Linked DNA regions of Pararhizobium capsulatum DSM 1112. The protein of the gene in region 1 interacts with the protein of each later gene in a pairwise test. Links are inferred from orthologs where the notes say so. Each region holds a gene or a part of one and is shown on either strand. Other genes may lie near its edges.

Region 1 (7,413 bases):
GCGCAGCAGGAAGCGCGGGATCGCCAGCATCATATGAAAATCCAGCACATCGTCGAAACCTTCCCGCTGTTCTCGTCGATCGACGAGGCGTCGCATGAAGAGCTTCTCCTGATGTTCCGCCCGCACTCGGCCTCGCCGGGTGACCGGATATTGCGGGCGGGAGACCGGGGGGACTCGATGTATTTCATTGCCTCCGGGTCGGTCGAAGTGCAAATCTCGAAGGGCGAAATACGCTTGGGAGCAGGTTCCTTCTTTGGTGAGATGGCACTTTTGACTGGTGGGCGGCGGACGGCGGATGTCGTGGCGGTCGATTTCTGCGAGCTCTTCCTCCTCGATCGCCGCGATTTCAACGTCTTCATGTCCCGGCATCCGGCCCTGCGGGCAGCCGTCAGCGAGATGGCGCAGGCACGCAAACGGATGAACGAAACGACAGACGAAACGGAGGTTTAACGGAGGCAATCGATGTTGCGTGGGAAGGGCGGGCAAGGCGTTCTCCCTCTAAAGGCAGGAACTTGGGCTTCCGCCGTGCGTTAGGAGTGCGTGAATTGCACGACAACAGGAGAAGACCCATGAACCGCCTCCTCAAACCGATCCTTGCCGCAGCCGCGCTTGGCCTGACGGCAGGGCTCGCCCAAGCCGAGATGCTCGCCACCACCGCAACGGACATCACGGTCTATTCCGGCCCCGGTTCGGAATACCCGGCCGTCGGCATTGCGACGCGCGGTAGTTCAGGAGCGCTTGACGGATGTCTCCAAGGTGAAAACTGGTGCCGTATCGACGTCAACGGAATGCGCGGCTGGGTCTATGCCGAGCAGTTGATGATGGATTACAACGGCGCACCGGTTGCCGTGGAGCAGCATCGCTCCGATCTCTCGGTACCTGTCGTGAGCTATGAGCAGACCGGCAGCATCGCGACGCCTGCACCCGGCGATGAATTGATCGGCCGTGTGGAAGATGGCGCGATCATCGCACCGCCCGCCGAGGTTCGCACATATATCGATACCACGCCGGTCGCGACCGTTCCCTATGATGGTGATCTGGTTGTCGGCACGACGTTGCCGAACGGCATTACCGTCGCTCAGGTGCCGAACTATCGCTACAGCTATGTGCGCCTGAATGATCGTCCGGTTCTGGTCGATCCGCAGACACGCCGCGTCGTCTACGTCTACGAATAGTCATCGGATGGATGGAGTGCCAGGCTGTGACGACGCGTATTCTTATGTTCGGAGTGTTCGGGATCGTGGTCGGCTCGATCCTGAGCATCCTTGTGGTCCAGCATTTTGATCAGGATGGTGGTTCGCGCAGCACGCATCCGCCGGATCCCTTGGTTGTCACGCCAGAAAACGCGGCGGAGAAGACGCAGTAGTTACTTCACAGCGAGCTTGTCGGCTCGCGTTTCTCCCTGGCCGAAGGATTGAACCGCATCAAGAATTGCCGGTGCGATCAAAGCCGCCCCCGCGTCCGAGAGATGGTCGTCATCGAAATAATAGATCGTGTCGGCGTCGAGGCTGTTGATGCACCGCCCGGCCAGCGGCTTGTCGCAGAGATTGTCGGAAGGCTTGATCTTGCGGAGATTGGGGTGAGAGAGGCCATCGAAGGCGGTGATGACTTTCTCATTGCGTTGACGATAGCGCTCTAGACTTGTGCTGAATTGGAGCGGCGAGCGGGTGAGCGCCGCCTTGGCCACGATGCCCGGAACATCCCAGCCTGCTTCCGGTATCGGATACACAAGCACGACATTGAAGCCGCGTTTGAGATAGTCTTCGATATCAGCGACATATTGCTTGAGAACGCGTTCCTTGCGCTCCGGGTCATCCCGGCCTGCCGGCGCATTGCGGCGGTCGTATAGATCGACGTAAAGGGGCTTGAGCTGCTCTATTCCTCCCTCGCCGTTGTCGAACGGAGTTCCCTCCACATAGAGCGTCCAACGGCTTAGCATCACCACCGTCTTCACGTTGCTGTTGCGAATGTAGTCCTCGATGCCGGAGAAGAATGCGTTGCAGCGCAGCTTGTACTTGGCGTCGAAGACATAGAAGCCGGAGAAGCCGACGCAGGCGGAATGGGTCATGACGTACAGATCGGCACCGGCATGCTCGAAAACCCGCATGGTCTCACCCGCCATCGCAGCAGCGTGGGAATCGCCGATCAGGATCGTATCGACGATCTTGGCGCCGGGCGTCAGGCAGTCCTTGACGGGGTGATCGAGCTTCGCTTCGCCCTTGTCGTAGAGGCAGCGGACCATGATCGGATTGGGATGCTCCTGCGACGCAAGAGCTGTCAACGCCTCGGGCGGGAGACGAAACTGAAGACCGTTGTCGCGTGTCGTGGCCAATCCCACGCCGATGAAAAGCGCCGCAAGGAGACCTGTTGCTCCCAGGATGTGCATAGAGGATGGCAGGAACGGCAGTGGCCCCTTGCGGAAAGGCGCCTCCACGAAGCGCCACGACAAATAGGCAAGCGGAAAGGCCAGGATCGCCAATCCGATCAGGAGAGTCTGTGAAGGTTCGGTCAGGGCGCGGATACGGGCAAAGGCGAAGATTGGCTGATGCCAGAGATAGAGGCTGTAGCTGATAAGCCCGATGCCAACGAAAGGCCGTGTGGAGAGCAACGTCGCCGTCCATGTTCCCTGCCAACCGAAGAGGATGATGAAGGCCGTACCGATAACGGGAACGGCAGTGTAGAAGGACGGATAGGGGGTGGCTGCGTCATAGGCGAAAATGCCGATGCAGATCAGGACAAGCCCGGCGACGGACAGAATATTGCTGTTGCGGACGTAGCCCGCCGAGACCAGGAAGGCGCAGAGCGAGCCCGTCAGCAGCTCCCAGGCGCGGCTTGTCGGCAGGTAGAAATTGGCTGTCGCGAAGTTTTCCGAGCCGTATTGTGCAAGCCCGAGGCTCAGAAGCGCAACGGCTGCGATTACCGCAATGACCAGAGGGCGTCCGAAACGCCACAGCAGCATCACCGCAAGCGGAAAAACCACATAATATTGTTCCTCGACAGCAAGGCTCCAGGTGTGAAGGAGGGGCTGCAATTCTGCCGAGGGGGCGAAATAACCCGCCTCCTGCCAGAAGAGCACGTTGGAGGCGAAAAGGCTGACGGCGATCAGGCTTGCGCCAAAACTTTCCATCTGTGCCGGAAGCATCCAGGCCCAGGCAAAAGGCAGGCAGCAAAGAAGAACGAAGGACAGCACGGGGACGATGCGCCGGGCGCGGCGTTCATAGAAGCGCAGGATCGAGAAGCCGCCCTTTTCCTGCTCGGAGATGATGATCGAGGTGATCAGGTAGCCACTGATGACGAAGAAGATATCGACGCCGATAAAGCCGCCACTGAAATACTCAAGGCCTGCGTGGAACAGGATGACCGGAACCACGGCGACGGCTCTGAGCCCGTCGATCTCTCGTCTGTACTGCATATCGGCCCTGCACTCGAAGCGGCATTGATACCTTCGGCGCCATAGAGCAGCAGAAAGTCGATTCCGTCAACGCAACCGAAATGCGATGACGCCGTCGTCGAAGCAACCGAGCGGTTGGGCACTTCTCTATCATGCAAAGACGTGCCCAAGCCGCCTAAAGTCACACCTCGGCTGGAGCGGCTGTGGTTCGCTGCATCTGGGTTTCGTCCCTGAAAAGACGCCAGCGCGTCGGTCGGAAGGCGATCCGAGACCGGTCGGTTGCAGCCTTTTCGGGCGGCAGTTCGATCTCGACCTTGCAGTTGGCGGCACCGATGTCGAGTTCGACATGGCGGGTACCGGCGACACGGCGGCTGACGGTGACGATGCCGGCAATGCATCCGCCGCATCCATCCAGCAATTCTATGTCATGGGGCCGGAAGTACAGCTGGGCCGGTCCATCCGGTTCGCCGGCGGCACTGACGCCGATCGAGCGATCCTCGATCCAGAGCTGTCCGTTTTCGACCCGGACGGGGACGATATTGGACTGGCCGATGAAACCGAAGACGAAGGGCGAGTTTGGGGTATCGTAGATTTCGTCGGGTGTGCCGATCTGTTCGATCTTGCCCTTGCTCATGACGACAACGCGGTCGGCGAGCTCCAGAGCCTCGTCCTGATCGTGGGTGACGAAGACGGTGGTATGGCCGGTGCGGTCATGAATTTCCCGCAGCCAGCGACGCAGTTCCTTGCGCACCTGTGCGTCCAGCGCGCCGAAGGGTTCATCGAGCAAAAGCACGTTCGGCTCAACGGCCATGGCGCGGGCAAGGGCGACACGCTGGCGTTGGCCGCCGGAAAGCTGGGCCGGATAGCGCTTCTCCAGACCGCCGAGTTGCACGAGATCGAGCAATTCCAGGGCGCGGGCGCGGATTTCGACTGCCGGGGGACGTCGGCTGGACGGGCGCACTTTCAGACCGAAGGCGACGTTGTCGAGCACGGTCATGTGCCTGAAGAGGGCGTAGTGCTGGAACACGAAGCCGATATTGCGCTGCTGAACTGTCTTCTTCGAAGCGTCCTCGTCGCCGAAATAAACGGTGCCTTCGGTCGGGCTTTCAAGGCCGGCGATCAGGCGCAGCAGTGTCGTCTTGCCTGAGCCGGAAGGTCCAAGCAGCGCAATCAGTTCGCCCGAGCGGATATCGAGCGACACGTCATTCAGCGCTGGAAAACGGCCGAACTCCTTACGTATGTTTTGTACGCGAACTTCCATATGCGATTGACCTTTCAGTGCCGGCGGCTGGCGGCGATCTGAGCGCTGAACTTCATTTCGAGCAGCGACTTCAGGATGAGAGTGACGAGCGCCAGCAGCGCCAGCAGCGTCGCGACCGCAAAGGCGGCAACGAAACTGTATTCATTATAGAGGATTTCGACCTGCAGCGGCATCGTATTGGTCAGGCCGCGGATATGGCCGGAGACCACGGAGACGGCGCCGAACTCGCCCATGGCGCGGGCGTTGCAGAGCAGCACACCGTAAAGCAGGCCCCATTTGATGTTGGGCAGCGTCACGTACCAGAAAGTCTGCCAGCCACTTGCACCAAGCGAAAGGGCGGCTTCTTCATCGGCTGTTCCCTGCTCCTGCATCAGCGGGATCAGTTCACGGGCAACGAAGGGGAAGGTGACGAAAACCGTCGCCAGGACGATGCCGGGAACGGCAAACAGGATCTGGATGCCGTGGCTTTGCAGCCAAGGCCCGATGAGACTGTGCGAACCGAAGAGCAGGACGAAGACAAGACCTGAAATGACCGGAGACACCGAGAAGGGCAGGTCGATCAGGGTTGTCAGGAAAGCCTTGCCCTTGAACTCGTACTTGGCGATCGCCCAGGCGGCGGCAACGCCGAAAACCAGGTTGAGCGGCACCGCGATGCCCGCGACGAGGAGGGTCAGCTTGATTGCGGAGAAGGTCTCGGGGTCCTGCAGAACCGTCAAAAACTCGCCCGGACCGTTGCGGAACGCTTCGGTGAAGACGGCCGCAAGCGGCAGGAGCAGGAACAAGCCGATAAAACAGAGCGCCACTGCAATTAGCCCGTAACGGGCAAAACGGCTTTCCGACGTGGCGGTGCGCACCAGCTCACTGGTGTGGGTGTAGTGGGAGATGGCGGTATCCTCATGCGCCATAGCCGTACCTCCGTCTGCTCCAGGCCTGGATGAGATTGATGATCAGAAGCATGGCAAAGGAAATTATCAGCATGACCGCCGCGATCGCGGTGGCTGCCGGATAGTTGAATTCCTCAAGACGGATGACGATCAGGAGCGGCGCGATTTCCGAGACGTAGGGAAGGTTGCCGGCGATGAAGATCACCGAGCCGTATTCTCCGACGCCCCGGGCGAAGGCGAGGGCAAAGCCGGTCAGAACCGCCGGTGCGAGGCCGGGCAGCAGCACGCGGCTGATAGTCTGGAAACGGGTCGCACCAAGCGTTGCAGCCGCTTCCTCCACCTCCTTGTCGATTTCCTCCATGATCGGCTGAACCGTCCTGACGACGAAGGGCAGACCGACAAAGATGAGGGCAATGACGATGCCGATCGGTGTGAAGGCAACCTTGATTCCGAGAGGAGCAAGCAGGCTGCCGATCCAGCCATTCGGCGCGTAGATGGTTGTCAGCGCGATGCCGGCGACGGCTGTTGGCAAGGCGAAAGGCAAGTCGACGACGGCATCAATGATGCGCTTGCCCGGAAACCGGTAGCGCACCAGTACCCAGGCAAGGATCACGCCGAAAACGACATTGACGGCGGCGGCGGCAAAGGCCGTGCCGAAGCTGATGCGCAATGCATTGAGCGTGCGTTCGTCAGTTGCCAGCGACCAGAATTTTGGCCAACCAAGCGCGCTTGAACGCCAGACGAGACCGTAAAGAGGAATGAGAACAATGAGTATGAGCCATGACAAAGTAACGCCGAGCGCCAATCCGAAACCCGGAATGACGCTCGGCTGTCTGAATTGCCACCGCCTAGCTGTGCTTGCGGTCATTAAGAATTATTGCCCCGGCTTGTAGATCTGGTCAAAGAGCCCGCCATCCCCGAAATATTTTGGCTGAGCTTCCTTCCATCCACCGAATTCGTCAATAGTGACGAGCTTCACATCCGCAAATCGCTTGATGTCAGCTGGATCGGCAACTTCCGGCTTGAAGGGGCGGTAGTAGTGCTTCGCCGCAATTTTCTGGCCGACGTCGGAATAGAGGTACTGAAGGTAAGCTTCCGCCACCTTGCGAGTGCCCTTGGCATCGACATTGCCGTCAACCAGCGCCACCGGCGGTTCCGCCTTGATGGAAATGGATGGCGTTACGATGTCGAAATTGTCCGGGCCAAGCTCTTCCAGGGAAAGATAGGCTTCGTTTTCCCAGGCAAGGAGCACGTCGCCGAGGCCGCGCTGGACGAAGGTTGTCGTTGCGCCACGTGCGCCGGTATCGAGAACCGGAACGTGCTTGAAGAGTTCGGTCACATATTCCTGTGCCTTGGCATCGTCACCACCATTTGCAGCGCGGGCCCAGGCCCAGGCTGCCAGGAAGTTCCAGCGGGCACCGCCGGATGTCTTGGGGTTTGGCGTTATGACCTGAATGTCGTCCTTGACGAGATCACCCCAATCCTTGATGCCCTTCGGATTGCCCTTGCGCACCAGAAAGACGATCGTTGACGTGTAAGGCGCGCTGTTGTTTTCGAATTTCGTCTTCCAGTCCGCCGGGATCTTGCCGGTTTCCTTGGCTATCGCATCGATATCCGCCTCAAGCGCCAGTGTCACCACGTCCGCTTCGAGACCGTCAATGACGGAGCGCGCCTGCTTGCCAGACCCGCCGTGGGACGTCTGGATCGTGACCGTCTCGCCCGTATCGGCCTTCCATTTTTCCGCAAACGCCGCGTTGAAATCCTTGTAGAGTTCGCGGGTCGGGTCATAGGAGACATTGAGAAGCGTCGTATCGGCAAAAGCCATGCTCAGGCTGCCGAGCTGAAGCCCGGTCGCCAAAAGGGCCGCCGTAAAAACC
Region 2 (2,999 bases), 2.6 Mb from region 1 along the record:
ATCGCTGCTTTGAACCGTGCTGTGCGGGAAAATGCGTGTGACACTTCCCTTCGCGTGTGCTGTTGTCAGGGACTTTTTCCTTTCCAGTTGAACAGAACAGGCACTACGACTCGTTTTGTCAGACGAACCGTCACACCAAATGTAGTCATCAATGCCTTAACGTTTCAAGACATGAGAAATAAATGATGGATTGTTCCCACGTTTTTGAAGCAAAGGGCAACGGCGAATCGTGCCCTGCTTAATCCGCCTTTGCCCTGAGCGCCGTGGAGCTTAAAGGTGAGCGTGGACCATGGATGAAGGTCCAGGCAGGTGCTGCGCGCGATGCAAGGCTTGCGGCATCGTCTTCGTCGATCCGCGCATACTCGAAGGTTTTGGCCATTTTTGACGAGAGATAGGCCAAGGTCGCTCCCGGCCGGTCGATGACGGCGATCGGATATGTCTTGGCGATCGCCTGCCAGTCCTGCCAGAGATGGAAGCTCTTCAGATTGTCCGCCCCCATGATCCAGACGAAGCGCACACCGCGATTTTTTTGTCGCACTTTTTCCAGGGTGCGCGCGGTGTAGCTCTGCCCCAGCGCCTGCTCGAACGCAGTAATCTTGATGCGGGGGTCGTGGGCAATCTTTTCGCAGAGGGCAATGCGTTCGGAAAGTGGCGCCAGCTGGTTGCGGCTTTTCAGCGGATTGCCCGGCGTCACCATCCACCACAGCTGATCGAGCTTCAATCGGCGCAGCGCAATATCGGCCACCAGCTCGTGGCCGGCATGGGGCGGATTAAAGGAGCCGCCAAACAACCCGACGCGCATGCCCGGCTCGACATGCGGCATCTTCAGATAGGCAGGGTTGACGCCGGTTTCATTCACTTAGGGGCGAACCTGACCATTACCGCGCACCCGGTACTTGAAGGATGTCAACTGCTCGACGCCGACCGGCCCGCGGGCATGCATCTTGCCGGTTGCAATGCCGATCTCGCCGCCCATACCGAACTCGCCGCCATCGGCGAACTGGGTCGAGGCGTTGTGCACGAGGATGGCGGAATCGATCTCGGCAAAGAACCGCTCGACGACGTCAGGATCTTCCGCAATGACCGCCTCCGTATGGGAGGAAGACCATTTGCATATGTGCTCGATCGCGCCTGACACCCCATCAACCAGCGCAACCGAGATGATGGCATCAAGATATTCCGTCGCCCAATCCTCTTCCGTGGCAGCGATCAGGCCGGGCATCATGGCGCGCAGTTCTTCGCAGGCTCGGATTTCGCAGCCCGCTTCAATCAGCGCCGTGAGCAGCGGCATGACAAACCGATCCTTGGCCGCGCGATCGATCAGCAAAGTCTCGGCCGCACCGCAAATGCCGGTACGCCGCATCTTGGCATTGATGACAATCTTCTTCGCCATCTCCACGTCAGCGGACGTATCGACATAGACGTGGCAGACACCCTCAAGATGGGCAAAGACCGGCACCCGCGCCTCGTTCTGCACGCGTGCCACAAGGCTCTTGCCGCCACGGGGTACGATCACGTCGATCATTCCGCCAAGTCCCGTCAGCATGGCACCAACCGCTGAGCGATCTGCCACCGGCACCATCTGGATCGCGTGCTCTGGAAGCCCGGCATCCCTCAAGCCTTGCACCAGGCAGGCATGGATAGCCTGTGATGAATTGAGGCTGTCGGAACCGCCACGCAGAATCACGGCATTGCCGGCTTTCAGGCACAGCGCGCCAGCATCGGCTGTCACATTCGGACGACTCTCATAGATCACGCCGATTACACCGAGCGGCGTGCGAACGCGCTCGATATGCAGACCGTTCGGCCGGTCCCATTCCGAAATGATATGGCCGACCGGATCTGGCAGGTCTGCAATGGCGCGGATTGCATTGGCCATGTCGAGCACACGATTTTCCGTGAGTGTCAGGCGATCGAGGAAGGAGGCGGCTACACCCGTCTCACGGGCATTTTCAAGATCAAGCGCATTGGCGGCAAGGATCTCGTCCTTGCGGGCGACGATCGCACTTGCCATGCTGACGAGAGCGGCATGCTTGCGCTCGGCCGAGGCGATGGCCAATGGCCGGCTGGCAGCGCGCGCCTGACGGCCGATGACGGCCATGATTTCTTGGATTTCTTTTTTGCGTGCATCGTCAAGCATGTGCGTCACTCCTCTCCGGCTCGGCCTCCCGCCTGGCCGCCGTCATTACCATGTCGTCCCGATGAACCATGGCCGAACGCCCGGCATAACCGAGAATCGCGGCAATCTCCGCCGATTTGCGGCCCGCAATCTGGCGGGCTTCATCGGCATCATAGCCGGCAAGCCCGCGCGCGATCTCGCGGCCTTCCGATCCGATGATCGCAATGGTATCGCCGCGGCTGAACGAACCTGTCACCTGCCGCACGCCCGCCGGAAGCAGGCTCTTGCCGGAACCAAGTGCATTTTCCGCACCGGCATCGATCACGATGCTGCCCGCCGGCAACAGTTGCCCCGCAATCCAGGTTTTTCGCGCGGTTACGGGGAAAGCCGAAGGTGCAAACCAAGACGACCGCGCACCCTCGACGATTGCCTGCAGGGGACGATCCGTCTTGCCGGAGGCAATGATCATCGCGCAACCGGCGACCGTTGCGATCTTGCCGGCGTCGATCTTGGTGCGCATGCCGCCACGCGACAATTCGGAGGCCGCACCGCCCGCCATCGCCTCGATCTCGGCGGTAATGGCAGGAATGGTTTCGAGAAAACGCGCTTCGGGATCGAGATGCGGCGGCGCCGTATAGAGCCCGTCAATATCCGACAGCAGCACCAGCAGATCCGCGCCCGTCATGGTCGCGACGCGCGCGGCCAGACGATCATTATCGCCATAGCGGATTTCCGAGGTGGCGACCGTATCGTTTTCGTTGATAATCGGCACCGCACCGATCTTCAGAAGCTGGCTGATGGTGGCGCGCGCATTGAGATACCGGCGGCGTTCTTCAGTGTCGCCTAGCGTCAACAGGATCTGGCCTGCCACGATAGCGTC

Evidence for each region.
Region 2: the proteins of QO002_RS14170 (region 1) and QO002_RS01435 interact in binary tests that used the Escherichia coli proteins (3 or more experiments, as listed by UniProt). The link is inferred for Pararhizobium capsulatum DSM 1112 from one-to-one orthologs.

Annotation. Positions count from the first base shown.
Region 1 is NZ_JAUSVF010000001.1:2,908,119-2,915,531, reverse strand. The notes cover bases 2,613-5,426. They hold QO002_RS14170 (sulfate/molybdate ABC transporter ATP-binding protein), read right to left. Parts: upstream 4,653-5,426; coding sequence 3,573-4,652; downstream 2,613-3,572. Other genes in these bases: cysW (sulfate ABC transporter permease subunit CysW), read right to left, coding at 4,667-5,426; QO002_RS14175 (acyltransferase family protein), read right to left, coding at 2,613-3,412. Also shown: QO002_RS14190 (cation:proton antiporter domain-containing protein), read left to right, coding at 1-450; QO002_RS14185 (DUF1236 domain-containing protein), read left to right, coding at 570-1,175; QO002_RS14180 (hypothetical protein), read left to right, coding at 1,202-1,366; more of QO002_RS14175, read right to left, coding at 1,367-2,612; more of cysW, read right to left, coding at 5,427-5,557; sulfate ABC transporter permease subunit CysT, read right to left, coding at 5,547-6,404; QO002_RS14155 (sulfate ABC transporter substrate-binding protein), read right to left, coding at 6,411-7,413. UniProt on the Escherichia coli protein: Part of the ABC transporter complex CysAWTP involved in sulfate/thiosulfate import. Responsible for energy coupling to the transport system.
Region 2 is NZ_JAUSVF010000001.1:306,565-309,563, forward strand. It holds QO002_RS01435 (glutamate-5-semialdehyde dehydrogenase), read right to left. Parts: upstream 2,141-2,999; coding sequence 860-2,140; downstream 1-859. Other genes in the region: rsfS (ribosome silencing factor), read right to left, coding at 1-87; QO002_RS01430 (nicotinate-nucleotide adenylyltransferase), read right to left, coding at 239-823; proB (glutamate 5-kinase), read right to left, coding at 2,133-2,999. UniProt on the Escherichia coli protein: Catalyzes the NADPH-dependent reduction of L-glutamate 5-phosphate into L-glutamate 5-semialdehyde and phosphate. The product spontaneously undergoes cyclization to form 1-pyrroline-5-carboxylate.